DNA from 2 places in the Microbacterium sp. MEC084 genome. Region 2 is predicted to be linked to the other one. Evidence: predicted binding sites of a transcription regulator. Region 2 holds the regulator's gene; the other holds the start of a gene.
What was found. The regulator LexA, encoded in region 2, represses DNA repair genes until DNA is damaged. The targets are predictions, from matches to a motif close to TCGAACANNTGTTCGA.
Positions count from the first base shown of each region.

Region 1: B5M43_RS08030 (HNH endonuclease signature motif containing protein) is a predicted target of LexA. The motif match lies at 4,665-4,680, and genes of this name have one in related genera.

Region 1 covers NZ_MYFP02000006.1:83,756-91,407, reverse strand. Annotated here, with positions in the region: gene B5M43_RS08045 (sorbosone dehydrogenase family protein) at 1-670, shown strand, start outside; gene B5M43_RS08040 (NAD(P)-dependent alcohol dehydrogenase) at 741-1,781, shown strand; gene B5M43_RS08035 (nitronate monooxygenase) at 1,836-2,843, opposite strand; gene B5M43_RS08030 (HNH endonuclease signature motif containing protein) at 3,360-4,643, opposite strand; gene B5M43_RS08025 (hypothetical protein) at 4,997-5,428, shown strand; gene B5M43_RS08020 (cation:proton antiporter) at 5,850-6,875, shown strand; gene B5M43_RS08015 (MATE family efflux transporter) at 6,903-7,652, opposite strand, start outside.
Region 2 covers NZ_MYFP02000003.1:267,068-274,719, forward strand. Annotated here, with positions in the region: gene hflX (GTPase HflX) at 1-548, shown strand, start outside; gene B5M43_RS05470 (GNAT family N-acetyltransferase) at 551-1,147, shown strand; gene B5M43_RS05475 (prolyl oligopeptidase family serine peptidase) at 1,155-3,110, opposite strand; gene lexA (transcriptional repressor LexA) at 3,140-3,859, opposite strand; gene B5M43_RS05485 (LysM peptidoglycan-binding domain-containing protein) at 4,124-4,534, shown strand; gene B5M43_RS05490 (histidinol-phosphate transaminase) at 4,569-5,660, shown strand; gene hisB (imidazoleglycerol-phosphate dehydratase HisB) at 5,725-6,330, shown strand; gene hisH (imidazole glycerol phosphate synthase subunit HisH) at 6,327-7,013, shown strand; gene priA (bifunctional 1-(5-phosphoribosyl)-5-((5-phosphoribosylamino)methylideneamino)imidazole-4-carboxamide isomerase/phosphoribosylanthranilate isomerase PriA) at 7,072-7,652, shown strand, end outside.

The DNA.
Region 1 (7,652 bases), on a different contig from region 2:
GCGCCTCGGCGGGGGCGAGACGATCGTCGACCGGCTGCCCTCCGCGAGCGTCCACTCGGGCGGCCGGATCGCGTTCGGGCCCGACGGCATGCTCTACGCCACGGTCGGAGACGCGGGCGACCGCGCGGCCGCGCAGGATCTCGAGAGCCTCGCGGGCAAGATCCTCCGCATGACGCCCGACGGCGACGTCCCGGACGACAATCCCTTCGGCGGCTCCCTCGTCTACAGCTTCGGGCACCGCAACCCGCAGGGCATCGCGTGGGCCGACGACGGGACGATGTTCGCGTCGGAGTTCGGCCAGGACACGTGGGACGAGCTCAACGTCATCGAGGCGGGCGCGAACTACGGCTGGCCCGAGGTCGAGGGCATCGGCGGCGACGAGCGCTTCGTCGACCCCGTGCAGCAGTGGGCCCCGTCCGAGGCCAGCCCGAGCGGCATCGCGATCGCCGGCGGCACGGTCTACATCGCGAACCTCCGCGGCGCGGTGCTGCGGACGGTGCCGGTCGCCGACCCGTCGACCTCCTCCGAGCTCTTCGCGGGCGAGTACGGCCGCCTGCGCGACGTCGCGGTCGCGCCGTCCGGCGAGCTCTGGATCCTGACGAACAACACGGACGGCCGCGGCACGCCGACCGAGGGCGACGACCGGATCCTCGCGATCGAACCCCGCTGATGCCGGGGCACGGGGCCGATGCCGACGCGATCGGAGCCCGTGGCCCGATGAGCGGCCTAACGTGGACCACATGCTCACCGTGAACGCCTATGCCGCCCCGTCCGCCACCGAGCCGCTCGTGCCGATCACGATCGAGCGGCGCGACGTCGGCGCGAACGACGTGCTGATCGCCATCCGCTACGCCGGAATCTGCCACAGCGACATCCACACGGTCCGCGGCGAGTGGGGGCCGATCGCCTACCCGCAGGTCGTCGGGCACGAGATCGTGGGCGAGGTCGTCGAGGTCGGCCCGGAGGTCACGCGGCACGCAGTCGGCGACCGGGTCGGCGTCGGCTGCATGGTCAACTCGTGCCGCGAGTGCGAGAACTGCCGGGCCGGCATGGAGAACTACTGCCTCAAGGGCAACATCCAGACCTACGCGGGGATGGACGTCGACGGCACGATCACGCAGGGCGGCTACGCGACGCACATCGTCGTCGACGCCGACTTCGTGCTGAAGGTGCCGGAGGCGATCCCGTACGAGGCCGCCGCTCCCCTGCTCTGCGCGGGGATCACCACGTACTCGCCGCTCGCGCACTGGAACGCGGGACCGGGCAAGCGCGTCGCGGTGGTCGGCTTGGGCGGCCTCGGCCACATGGCCGTCAAGATCGCCGCGGCGATGGGCGCCGAAGTCGCGGTGCTGTCCCGGTCGCTCGCCAAGCAGGACGACGCGATCGCGTTCGGCGCATCCGAGTGCTTCGCGACCGAGGACCCCGAGACCTTCGAGCGGCTCGCCAACCGGTTCGACCTCATCGTGAACACGGTCAGCGCGCCCCTCGACGTCGACCGCTACCTGTCGCTGCTCGCGCTCGACGGCACCATGGTGAACGTGGGCGCCCCGCCGGAGCCGCTGCCCGTCACCCTCTTCACGCTGTTCGCGAACCGCCGCTCGTTCTCCGGCTCGACGATCGGGTCGATCGCCGAGACGCAGCAGATGCTCGACTTCTGCGCGGAGCACGGGATCGCGCCCGAGATCGAGCTCATCGAGGCGACGCAGATCAACGACGCGTATGAGCGCGTGCTCTCGAGCGACGTCCGCTACCGCTTCGTGATCGACGCCGCGACCCTGTAGGCCCTGCGCGCGGCGCGATCGACGGCCCCGTCGGCCGGCCGATCGCGCCACCGCTCACGGCGTCAGGTCACGGAGGATCTCCGCCGCAGGCGCTTCCCTGGCGTCCCGCCAGCCCTCCCCCGCCCACAGGTGCACCCCTCCGCTGTCGCCGCGCGCCGCGGCGTCCGCCCGCATCGCCCGGGTCAGGTGGTGGATCGCAGGATAGCCCGAGGGCGCGTGCGCCGAGTGGGCCTCGGCGAATCGGTTCACGAGCGCCCGCGCGGGCCGCCCCGTGAACGCGCGGGTGAGCTCGGTGCGCGCGAACGCGGGATCCGCGAGGGCGGACCGGTGCACGCTCGACGTGCCGCTCTCGCGCGCCCGGAGCAGCGCCGTGCCCACCGCCACGGCGTCAGCGCCCCCATCGAGCAGTTCGGCGACCTGATCGCGGCGCGACACCGCTCCTGTCGCGACGATGGGAGCGGCCACGGCCTCCCGGGTGCCCCGCACGAGGTCGACAAGCGGGACCGCTGCCGGGAGCACCCCGGCCTCCCACACGCCGGAGTGGCCGCCGGCCCCGTATCCCTGGACGACGAGCACATCGATGCGGGCGTCGATCGCGCTCCGCGCCTCGGCGGCCGACGTGACGGTCTGCAGGACCAGCGTGCCGGCGTCGCGGAAGGCGTCGATCACCGTGCGCTCGGGAAGGCCGAATGTGAAGCTGACGGCGGGCACGGGGTCGGCCAGCAGCAGCTCGACCTTCGCGCCCCAGGCGTCGTCGTCCTCGGTCTTCGCGGGCATCGACGTCCCGCTCGGCGCGATGCGCTCCCAGTAGCGGGCGTACGCCGCGTCGTCGATGCGATGGATGTTCGGCACGAAGAGGTTCACGCCGAACAGGTCGACTCCCGCCTCGCGCACCGCCCCGATGTCCGTGCGCAGCGCGTCGACGGCCTTGTATCCGGCGGCGAGCTGCGCGAAGTGGCCGGCGCGCGCCGCCGCGATCACCAGCGCCGGCGTGCTCGGGCCGCCCGCCATCGGGGCGGCGAACACCGGCTTGCTGCGCGACAGCGGCTCGGGGAGGCTCATGCGTCCATCCTGCCCGCCGCGCTCCCGGCGATGTCCGATGTGCGCAGTAGCGTGCCGCCATGACGGAGATCGACGGCGAACCCGTTCTCGACCGCCCGTCGGTGGCCGACGTGGAGGCGTTCTTGGAGCAGGCCGGGCCCGAGACCCGGGTCGTGTGGCTCCGGCTGACGCGGAAGGGCGTCGTGCCCGCCTCGCTCAGCTCGGACGAGCTGGTGGACGTGGGGCTCTGCTTCGGATGGGTCTCCGCCGTCCGCCGCGGCGGCGACGAGGAGACCTACCTGCAGCGATACGCGCGGCGGCGCCCGGCGTCGAAGTGGGTCCCGCCTCAACATCTCGAAGGTCGAGCGGCTGATCGCCGACGGCCGGATGCGCCCCGGCGGGCTCGCCGAGGTCGCGGCGGCGCAGGCGGACGGACGGTGGGACCACCCGTGGACGTGACGGCGACGGGTGGCGGTCAGGCGCCCGAGCGCCCGCCGGCACTGGGTGCTGACGCTCGGCACTCAGCCGCCCCGCACGTCAGAAGGGTGGTGCGCCGCCACCGACGTACTCGATGCGGTAAGGGGTGTCGTAGTACTCGTACCCGGCCGGGGACCGGTACCGCAGGATCCCCCTCCCGACCTGGTCGACGTCCCAGGGCGAGTAGTGCTTCATCATGTGATGCGGCTCGCACAGGTGGGCCGTGTTGTCCACGCTGGTGGGGCCGTCCTTGGACCACGGGATCGTGTGGTCGATGTCGCAGTTCTTCGCCTTGGTGGCGCACCCCGGGACCCGGCACGTCCCATCCCGCGCCAGCAGGTACCGCCGCTGCGCCGCCGTCGGGGTGCGGTGATCGACCGTGAGGAGGGCCCCGGTGTCGGGGTGTAGGAACAGCCGCTCCCACCCCACCGCACCCGCCGCGAGGCGGCGGGCGGTGTCCGCATCGATCGGCCCATACCCCGCCAGCAGCGCCGCCTCGTCGTCGAGACCGGCGAGGGTGGTGACCGGGATCGTGACCTCGATGCTCGCGGCGATGTGCGCCTCGACCGGGTGACCGGACGGCATGCCCGACAGCAGCAGGTCCAGTGCGAGATCCGCCCGCAGCCGCCTCAGGCCCCGCTCGTCCGCCGCGACCGCCGGATCCTCCGACCCGCCACGGGCGCGCTTCACCACCCGGGCCTGCGCGGTCAGCCGATCATGGGCCGCGTGGATCACGTACGCGGGGCCGCTGATGCACAGCACCGCCTGCCCGTCCGGCTGGTCCTCCACCCACACGCCCCGCCGCTCCCGCGCCTCCTCATGCCGCACCGTCGCCGACACCGGCTGATGCCTCTCCGCCACCCGCGCAGCCAGCGCCTTGGTGCGATACGGGGTCGCCTTCTCCGCCAGCGGGAGGATCTCCGACTCGAACGCCGCCCGCACCGCATCCTCATCGAGGTCCGCACCGGCCTCTGCGATGACCTGCGCGTGCCGGGAGGTGATCCGTCCCTCCCCGAGCGCCGCGTGCGTCGCCGGGAACCGGGTCACCAGCGTGTGCGCGCGGTCCATCCGGCCCTGCATCGCCCGCGGCGACTCCTTCGTCGCCAGCGCGAGCTCGGCGGCCATGGACCGGACCGGGAACTCGTACACGCTCGCATCCGGCATCCGCCCCATCTGGTCGATCGCGATGCCCATCGCCTCCGCCTGCAGCGCCGCCTCCTCGGCATCCAGCCCCGCCCGCTCCCCCCGGATCGCCTTCAACCGCTCCACGATCGCCCGCGTCCGCGCCAACTCACCGGGCGTGAACTCCCACCCCGAGGCATCCGCATCCGTGAACCGTGGCATGCCCCCATCATCCCACCACCCTCGGACATTCGTTCGAATGTCGCGCAGCCTGTGGGGAACGGCAATGAGCGACTGAGACGAGGACCGCCGACGTCCGGTCCGCTGCCAGAGGACGTCAGCGCCGGGCGCGGTCGCCGTGTCGACCCTCAGGACGAGCGAGGCGGCGCAGCCGGCGTCGATGCTCCCAGTGACCGTCGACACCATGATGCGCCTATGCGATTCCGGCGAGGCCGACGCCGACGTACGAATCCTTTCGGACCCACGTGAATTCGGGGGGGCGGCTCACATACTGTCTTCCCAACTGCTTCGACCTTCGTGCCACAATGTGCGGGACGGCTTGCGCGATCGAGGAAATGGCGGAAATGGTCGAATTTATTCGCAACGCCTTGGACGCGCTGAGCCTGACCATCAATGCGATCGCGGGCGCATTTCCTCCCGAGGCTGAACAGCAGGTGCGACTGTCCCTGATCTTCGGGCCCCTCGTGCTCGCCTGCCTCTGCGCGGCCGATTGGGACCGGCAATGGGCGAAGTCGTTCCTCTGGCTCCGCCCCGACGCACGGTTGGCCTATCACGCGGAAATCGTGCTGCGGCTGACCGAGCGCCAGAATGAGCGTCGGGCCCGATCCGATTATTCGCACGCCGCCGCCCGGTCTGGTGTGAATATGCACCGCGGCGGCGTCTGGCCGTCCGAACCGAGATCAGCCATTCGTCTCTCGAAAGCGGGCTGGGTCGAACCGATCAAGCCCGCGCAGGGGCCGAGAGATTGGTCACCACCGAGCGCGTGACGCCTGTCAGCGCGATGCGTTCACATCTGTCAGCGCTGTGTCGGTCGCGCCGGAGCGTTCGAGCGGATGCGAGCCGTCCGAACCCGACCCGGCTAGCACACACGCAGGCGACGTCGCCAGTGCTCGCGCCTGCACGCCACCGCGACGAGGATGGCGGGATGGCGTTGGATCCGGTGGGCCTGCTGTACCTCGCGGCGAGCATCGCGACCTTGGTGGCGGCGCTCCTGCCGCGCCTGCTGGGCAGGGTGCCCGTATCCATGCCCATGGTGTTCGTCGCGGCCGGCATGGGCGCCTTCGCGCTCTTCCCCGGCCTTCCGGACCCCGATCCGATCGCACACCCCGAGCTCGCGCTGCACATCACCGAGGTCTGCGTGATCGTGTCACTGATGGGCGCCGGGCTGGCGATCAACAGGAGATTCGCGTGGCGCACGTGGTCGACCACGTGGCGGCTGCTGGGAATCACGTGCCCCTCTCGATCGTCGCTGTGGCCATCGTCGGCTGGTGGGGCCTCGGGCTGGGCGCGGCCGCCGCCCTGCTGCTGGCCGCGGCGCTCGCACCGACCGATCCGGTGCTGGCGAGCGAGGTGCAGGTCAGCGAGCCCCTCACCGAGGAGGGCAGCGACGACGACGAGGCGCGCTTCGCCGTCACGTCCGAGGCGGGCCTCAACGACGGGCTGGCGTTCCCCTTCACCTACGCCGCGATCGCGGTCAGCATGGCCGGCCTCGCGCCCTCGGGCTGGCTCGGCGAGTGGCTGCTGATCGATGTGGTCTGGCGGATCGGCATCGGCCTCGTGGCAGGCCTCGCGGTCGGATGGGCGCTGCGGCGGATGTTCTTCTCGTCGATCTCCGAGCGCCTCGGCTTCGCGGATCGCGCCGACGGCTTCATCGCGCTCGGCGCGACGTTCCTCGCCTATGGCGTCGCCGAGGTGGCGGAGGGCTACGGCTTCATCGCCGTGTTCGTATGCGCCTGCACGATCCGGGCCGGCGAGCACGCGCACGGTCTCCACTCGGTGCTCCACACGTTCGTGGAGCAGATCGAGCGTCTGCTCACGGTCGTCGTGCTCATCCTGCTGAGCGGAGCCGTGGCGCGCGGACTGCTCGAGTCGATCACCGTCCCCGACGTCCTCTTCGCCGCCGTCCTCCTCCTGGTGATCCGGCCCGTCACGGGGTGGCTCGGCCTCACCCCCGGCAAGACCGGTCCGCGCGAACGCGGCGTGATCGCCGTCTTCGGCGTGCGCGGCGTGGGGTCGCTGTTCTACATCGCCTATGCGCTGCAGAACGGCGAGTTCCCGGGAGCCGAGCGCCTGTGGGCCGTCGTGTCGCTCGTCATCCTGGGATCGGTCCTGATCCACGGGGTCGCGGCGACTCCCGCGATGGCCGTGCTGGACCGGACGCGGCGCCGTCGCGCGGCAGAGCGGGGCGACGGCGAGGTGGAGACGCCCGTCTGACCCGACGGTCAGCCCGAGATCAGCCGCTCAGCGCCCGGACCGCGCGAACGGCATCCGCCGCGGCACGACCACCGGAACCGGCGCGGTGAGCACGGCGTCGACGACCATGGACCCGTCCGTGGGGCCGATCACGGCGATCGGCGTCGTGGCCGTGGTCACCTCGGCGGTGATCGGCATGGCCGCCAGGCGGCGGTGCGCGCGCACGTAGGCCGGCACGAGGATGAACAGCGCCGCGAGCCACGCCAGCGGGTTGCTCGCCGCGACGCCGAAGAACCCGAGCACCCCGCCGAGAGCGATCGCGGCGAACATGCGCGCCACGAGCTCGATCACGCCGGTCACGGTGGGCACCATCGCCTGCCCCAGCCCCTGCAGGGCCCCGCGCAGTACGAACAGCACTCCGAGGAACGAGTACGTGACCCCGTTGATCACGAGCATCAGGTGCGCGAGCTCGACGACCTCGTCTGCGCCGTCGCCCACGAACACCCGGATGATCGAGGCGCCGAACGCGACGAGCACGACGCCGAGCAGCACGGATCCCACGAGCGCCATCCGCACGGCCTGCACGACGCCGCGGCGGATCCGGTCGGGCCGCCCGCCGCCGAGGTTCTGCGCCGTGTACATCGACACCGCGAGGCCGAGCGACTGCAGGAACGCGAGAGCGAGGCTGTCCACGCGCGATGCGGTCGTGTACGCGGCCACCGCCTCGGACCCGAGCGTGTTCAGCGCGACCTGCACGGTGAGGATGCCGATCGCGATGATCGACGCCTGGAAGCCCAT
Region 2 (7,652 bases):
TGCGGCGGTCCGAGACCTCGGACGGCCGCGTCTACACGATCGCCGACACGGTCGGCTTCGTGCGCAACCTGCCGCACCAGCTCGTGGAGGCGTTCCGTTCGACCCTCGAGGAGGTGGCCGACGCCGACGTCATCCTGCACGTCGTCGACGCGCATCACCCCGACCCGGCCGGGCAGCTGCAGACCGTCCGCGACGTGATGGGCGACGTGGGCGCGCGCGACATCCACGAGATCGTCGTCTTCAACAAGGCCGATCTCGTGGACGACGACACGCGCCTCGTCCTGCGGGGCCTCGAGCCGAACGCGGTCTTCGTGTCCTCGCGCAGCGGCGAGGGCATCGACGAGCTGCGCGCGGCCATCGAGGCGGCGCTGCCAATGCCCGAGGTCGAGATCCGCGCGCTCGTCCCGTACGACCGCGGCGAGCTGATCTCGGCCATCCACGAGCAGGGGCACCTTCTCGAGCGCTCGCACGAGGAGGGCGGCACGCTGGTGCACGCCCACGTGTCCGAGCGCCTCGCCGCGGCGCTCGAGCCCTTCCGCGTGGCCTGAGCATGCGGATCCGGCCGTACGCAGCCGCCGACCGCGACGCCGTCGCGGAGATCTGCCTGCGCACGGCCGACTACGGCGGGGACGCCACGGGCGTGCTCGAGGACGACGGGCTGTGGGCGGACGTGTGGGCGCTGCCGTACGTGTCCCGCCACCCGGACCTGGCCTTCGTGCTCGAGGACGAGGGCCGCGTGATCGGGTACGTGGTCGGCACGGATGACACCGACGCCTTCGAGGAGTGGTTCCGGGTCGACTGGTGGCCGTCGCGCACCGAGGGACGCGCGCGACCCGAGCGGGAGCGAACGCGCCAGGAGGGCATCCTGCTCTACGCCTACGGACGCCGGCCGGGCGCGGAGCCGTACGCCGCGGCGGGCTACCCCGCGCACCTGCACATCGACCTGCTGCCCGAGGCGCAGGGGCGGGGGTGGGGGCGCCGGCTCATCGAGGCGCTGGTCGCCGAGCTGCGCCGCCGAGGCGTGCCGGGGCTGCACCTGACCGCCGCGACCCGGAACGCCGGCGCGCTGGCGTTCTACGACCGCGTCGGGTTCTCGCGCCTGCCCTCGCACGAGGGGGTCCAGGCGTTCGGGATGCGGCTGGGCTGACCCGGAGTCAGTCCAGGTCGATCGGCGGCACCCCGGGGGTCTCGAACCCGAGGATCGCGCCCAGGAAGGCCAGCTCGGCCTCGAACGCGCGCACGAGCGTCTCCGCCTGCCGGAAGCCATGCGACTCGCCCTCGAACAGCAGGTACTTGTGCGGCACGCCGTTGGCCGCCAGCGCGTCGCGCAGCGCCTCGGACTGCGACGGCGGCACCACCGGGTCGTCGGCGCCCTGCAGGATGAGCAGCGGCGTCCGCAGCGTCTCGGGCCGCGACAGGGGCGAGCGGCTGACGTACAGCGGCTCGGCCTGGGGGAGCGGGCCGACGAGGCCGTCGAGGTACCGCGCCTCGAAGTCGTGCGTGTCGTCGGCCAGCCGCCGCAGGTCCGCGACGCCGTAGCGGCTGATGCCGGCGGCGAACACGTCCGTGTCGGCGACCGCGCACAGCACGGTCCAGCCGCCGGCCGAGCCGCCCTTGATCGCGATCCGGGCGGGATCCGCCAGACCCGCCGCCGCGAGCCCCCGCGCGGCGGCGGCCGTGTCGGCGACGTCGACGATGCCCCAGCGGCCGCGCAGCCGCTCGCGGTACGCGCGGCCGTAGCCGGTCGATCCGCCGTAGTTCACGTCGAGCACGCCGATGCCGCGGCTCGTGAAGTACGCGACCGCGAGCGAGAGCTCGCCCGACGCGTGCGCGGTCGGCCCGCCGTGCACGAGCACGAGGTACGGAGGCAGCTCGCCCTCGGGAGCGGTCGCATCCGGGTTGGTCGGAGGGTACGCGAACGCGTGGACGTCGCCGTCCGGACCCTCGAAGGTCACGGCGCGGGAGGTCGGCATCCATTCAGGGGCGAGCGCCGAGACCCCGCCCCGCAGCGCGGTGAGCGTGCGCGCGTCGACGTCCAGGAGCCAGAGGCCTCCGGGGACGCGGATGCCGGCGCCCGTGAGCAGGACGCGGGAGCCCTGTGCGTCCCGCACGAGCACCCCGCCGGTGAGCGAGGTCTCCAGGCCGTCCACCGCGCCGCACGTCGGATCGATCACGATGAGCTCGTCGGCGCCGTGCGTGCGCACCGCGACGATCCGGCCGTCGTCGAGCGCCGCGAACCAGCGGGTCGCGAGGTTCCACAGCGGTCCGCCCGTGTCGGCGTCGGCGGGGTAGATCGGCTCCGGGCCGGTCGCGCCGAGGCCGTCGAACCGCACCCAGTGGAGGTTCCAGCGGCCCTCGGGGTCGGCGGTGAACATGAGCTCGTCGTCGCCGGTCCACTCGGGCTGCAGCGCCGAGATCCCGCCGTCCTCCGTGCGGCCCCCCGCGACCACCACGTGCTCCGCCACGCGCCCGTCGGGGCCGATCCGGCCCACGCGCAGCTCGGAGGCGTCCCACGGCATGTCCGGGTGGTCCCACGCGATCCAGGCGAGTCGGTCGCCGCGCGGCGCCGGGTACGCGAGGAAGTCCGAACCGGCCACCACGCTGAGGATCGCCTCGGGATCGTCGGCCGCGGAGCCGTCGAGCGGGATCACGACGATATCGCGCACGGGGGAGCGGTCGCCGGCGTGTGTCTCGCGCACGGCCCACAGCCGGCCCCCGCCGTCGGGACCGGCGGCGAACGTGAGGTCGCCGAAGCTCATCCCCAGGCCCGCCGGCGTGAGGGGCTCGGGCGCGCCGCCCACGGTCAACCGGTGCACGCGCTGATCCGAGCCCTCCACGAAAAGCAGCTCGGAGGCCGGCGTGACGGTCCACGCACCGCCGCCGTACTCGTGCACGCGCGAGCGCGCGTTCCAGGGCGCCGGCAGCAGCGCCTCGGGCTCGTCGTCCGTGAGCCGGAAGACCGCGGTGCGCCCTCGCTCCGACGGCACGCTCTCGCTCCACCAGATCTCGTCGCCCACGAAGCGCGCGCCGTCCAGGCGAGGCGAGCCTCCGGCGATGTCGGCTGCCGCGATCGGCGAGGGCCAGGATCCGTATGGGAGCGTCTGTGCCATGCCCCCACGCTATCGGGGAGCCGCGGAGGTCAGACCGCGCGCATCACCGCGACGACCTTGCCCAGCACGACCGCCTCGTCGCCGAGGATCGGCTCGAACGCGGAGTTGCGCGGCAGGAGCCACGTGTGGCCGTCGCGCTGCCGGAAGACCTTGACCGTGGCCTCGCCGTCGAGCATGGCCGCGACGATGTCGCCGTTCTCCGCCGTGTTCTGCACGCGCACGACCACCCAGTCGCCGTCGCAGATCGCGGCGTCGATCATGGACTCGCCCGAGACCTTCAGCATGAACAGCTCGCCCTTGCCGACCAGCTGGCGGGGGAGCGGGAAGATCTCCTCGACCTGCTGATCGGCCGTGATCGGCACGCCCGCCGCGATGCGGCCGACGAGCGGCACCATGGCGGCGTCGCCGACCGTGGGCATGCCCGCGTCGAGGTTCTCCGCCGACTGGCCGGGGAGGTCGATCAGCACCTCCATCGCACGCGTCTTGCCGGGGTCGCGGCGCAGGTAGCCGCTCAGCTCGAGCTGCCCCAGCTGATGCGTGACGCTCGAGAGCGACTTGAGGCCGACCGCGTCGCCGATCTCGCGCATCGTGGGCGGGTAGCCCTTGGTCTGGATCGAGCGCTGGATGACCTCGAGGATGGCCAGCTGCTTGTCGCTGAGGCTCTTGCGGCGCCGCGTGCGGGGCTTCTCGTCGGCCGCGGCCGACTGTCCGGCGTCGAGGTCCGACGTGCTGGTGTCGACGGCGCTCATGTCCCGTGCTCCTTCGCTCCGACATCCGATGTCGGTGGCCCGTGGTGGAGTGTGCTTCATCGAAACGGTATCCGAGAACCACGCGGATCCGGAAGATCTGTTCGAGCGTGTCGCGTGACATCTCGGACCGGTTTTCGAAGAAGACGTTGACAGATTCGAAGCTTCGAAGATAGATTCGGAACAGAGCTTCGCATCCGGCCCTCCCGGCCGAGTGCCGGATGCGAAGCCTCTCCGATCCTCTCGAGGAAGCTGAAGGAGCCGCAGATGACCACCGTGAGCATCACCGCCTACCAGGCCCCGGTCCGCCCCGCCCGTGCCCTCCGCACCGAGCGCGCCGTCCGCGTGACGCCGGCGACGCGGCTGCGGCTCACGCGCCGCGGTCGTCGCGTGCTGGCCGCCCTCGCCGCGGCTCCGGTCGCCGCGGGCCTGGCCCTCGCCGTCATCAGCGGCGGAGGCGCCCTCGCGTCGCGCGAGGACGGCGCACCCGCCGGCACGTTCGACACCGTGACGGTCATGGCGGGCGACTCGCTCTGGTCGATCGCGGAGGAGATCGCTCCGGCCGCGGACCCGCGCGACGTGGTGGACGCGATCGTCGCGCTGAACCAGATGCAGAGCTCGTCGGTCGCCGCCGGAGAGCGGCTCGCGATCCCGGCGGAGTACTCCTCGGCCCGCTGACGGACGAGAGGCCACCCGTCCGAGCGGCCCTAGCATTGAGAGGGTGACGGTCACTCTCGACGAACTGCCGATCCGCGACGACCTGCGCGGGCAGAAGCCCTACGGGGCACCTCAGGCGCCTCTCCCCGTGGCACTCAACGTCAACGAGAACACGCATCCCGTGCCGGCCGAGGTCGCGGACGACATCGCCGACGCGGTGGCCCAGGCTCTGCGCAACGTCAACCGCTACCCGGATCGCGAGTTCACCGAGCTCCGGCAGGGCTTCGCGCAGTACCTCGGCCACGGCCTCGACGAGAGCCGGATCTGGGCCGGCAACGGCTCGAACGAGGTGCTGCAGCACGTGCTGCAGGCGTTCGCGGGTCCCGGGCGCTCGGCGTTCGGCTTCGAGCCCACCTACTCCATGTACCGGCTCCTCACACGGGGCGTCGGGTCCGAGTGGATCGGCGGCACGCGCGGCCACGACTACACGATCGACCCGGAGGACGCGGCCCGCCAGGTGGCGGAGGCGCGGCCCGATGTCGTGTTCCTGTGCGCCCCCAACAACCCCACCGGCACGCCGCTGTCGCTCGACGTGGTCGAGGCCGTGTACGACGCGACAGACGGCATCGTGGTGGTGGACGAGGCGTACCAGGAGTTCGCGCCGCACGAGTCGCCCTCGGCGCTGACGCTGCTGGGCGGGCGCCCCCGCCTCGCGGTCTCGCGCACCATGAGCAAGGCGTTCGCCTTCGCCGGCGCCCGCGTGGGCTATCTCGCGGCCGATCCGGTGCTGATCGACGCGCTGCGCCTGGTCCGTCTCCCGTACCACCTCAGCGCGCTGACGCAGGCGGCCGCGACCGCGGCTCTGCGGCACTCCGACACCATGCTGCGGATGGTCGACGAGATCGTCGTGCAGCGGGACCGGATGTCGGCGACGCTCGAGGCGCTCGGCTACCGCGCGTACGAGTCGTGGACGAACTTCGTGCTGTTCGGCGGCGTCTCCGACCCCGCCGCGACGTGGCAGGCGCTGTACGACCGAGGCGTGCTCATCCGCGACATCGGCATCCCCGGCCACCTGCGGGTCACGGCCGGCACCGAGGAGGAGACCACGGCGTTCCTGGAGGCCCTGGCCGAGCTGGGCCGTCGCTGAGCGGAGGCCGTGCGCGGTCGCCGCGCGGTCCGGCGGCGACCGCGCCCCGACTAGACTCGCGGGCATGACGACTGCCCGAATCGCACGCCGCACCCGCTCCACCAGCGAGTCGAGCGTCGAGCTGGAGCTGAACCTCGACGGCACCGGCCGCAGCACCATCTCGACCGGCGTGCCGTTCTTCGACCACATGCTGACGGCGTTCGCGAAGCACTCGCTGACCGATCTCACGGTGACCGCGACGGGCGACACCCACATCGACGCCCACCACTCGGTCGAGGACATCTCGATCGTGCTGGGCCAGGCGATCCGCGAGGCCCTCGGCGACAAGTCGGGCATCTCGCGCTACGGCGACGCCCTCGTGCCGTTGGACGAGGCGCTCGCGCAGGCCGTCGTCGACATCTCCGGCCGGCCGTTCCTCGTGCACGAGGGCGAGCCCGCCGGCTTCGAGCTCCACCTGATCGGCGGTCACTTCACCGGGTCGCTCGTGCGCCACACGTTCGAGGCGCTCGCATTCAACGCGGGCCTCACGATGCACGTGCGCGTCATCTCGGGCCGCGATCCGCACCACATCGCCGAGGCCGAGTACAAGGCGCTCGCGCGCGCGTTCCGCCAGGCGAAGGCGCTCGATCCGCTGGTCGAGGGCATCCCGTCGACCAAGGGAGCCCTGTGAGCGAGGCGAACACCCCCGACGACGCCGTGCGCGAGGGCGACAAGCCCGTCGTCGCGGTCCTGGACTACGGCTCCGGGAACATCCACTCCGCCGTCAAGGCCCTGCAGTCGGCGGGAGCGGACGTGCGGCTCACGCGCGACCGCGGCCTGATCCTCGACGCGGACGGCCTGCTCGTCCCCGGCGTCGGCGCCTTCCGGGCCGTCATGGAGCAGCTGCGGTCCGTGCGGGGTCCCGAGCTCATCGAGCGCCGCCTGGCGGGCGGACGGCCCGTGCTGGGCATCTGCGTCGGCATGCAGGTGCTGTTCGAGCACGGCATCGAGCGGGGCGTCGACACGGAGGGCCTCGGCGAGTGGCCCGGCGTGGTCGAGGAGCTCAAGGCGCCCGTCGTGCCGCACATGGGCTGGAACACGGTGGAGGCGGGGGAGGGCTCGCGCCTGTTCCGCGGGCTCGAGGACGAGCGCTTCTACTTCGTGCACTCGTTCGCCGCGCAGGAGTGGACGCTCGACGTCCAGCCGCCCTTCCCGCAGCCGGTCCTGACCTGGGCGGAGCACGGCGGCCGCTTCCTCGCGGCCGTCGAGAACGGGCCCCTCTCGGCCACCCAGTTCCACCCCGAGAAGTCGGGGGAGGCGGGCATCCGCCTGCTGCGGAATTGGATCGACGGCCTCCGCGGGGCTAACCTCTGAGATCGTGCCCGCGACGGGAGATTCCCGGCGCTCGCGGATCCGAAGCACATTGGGAGCTATGAACGACTTCGCGTCCACCCCCGGACTGATCCTGCTGCCCGCTGTCGACGTCGCCGACGGCAAGGCCGTCCGCCTGACCCAGGGCGCCGCCGGCACCGAGACCGACTACGGCGACCCCATCGAGGCGGCCGAGAACTGGGCCAAGCAGGGTGCCGAGTGGATCCACCTGGTCGACCTGGACGCGGCGTTCGGCCGCGGCAGCAACGCGGGCGTCCTGCGCAAGGTGATCAAGCACCTGCGCGGCGTGAACGTCGAGCTGTCGGGCGGCATCCGCGACGACGCCTCGCTCGAGGCGGCCCTCGAGAGCGGCGCGCAGCGCATCAACCTCGGCACCGCGGCGCTCGAGAACCCCGAGTGGACCGCGTCGGTCATCGGCCGCTACGGCGACGCGATCGCCGTCGGCCTGGACGTGCGCGGCACGACGCTCGCGGCGCGCGGCTGGACGCAGGAGGGCGGCGACCTCTGGGACGTGCTGGAGCGCCTCGAGGAGGCCGGCTGCAGCCGCTACGTCGTGACCGACGTCACGAAGGACGGCACGCTGCGCGGGCCGAACCTCGACCTCCTGCGCGAGATCACGGC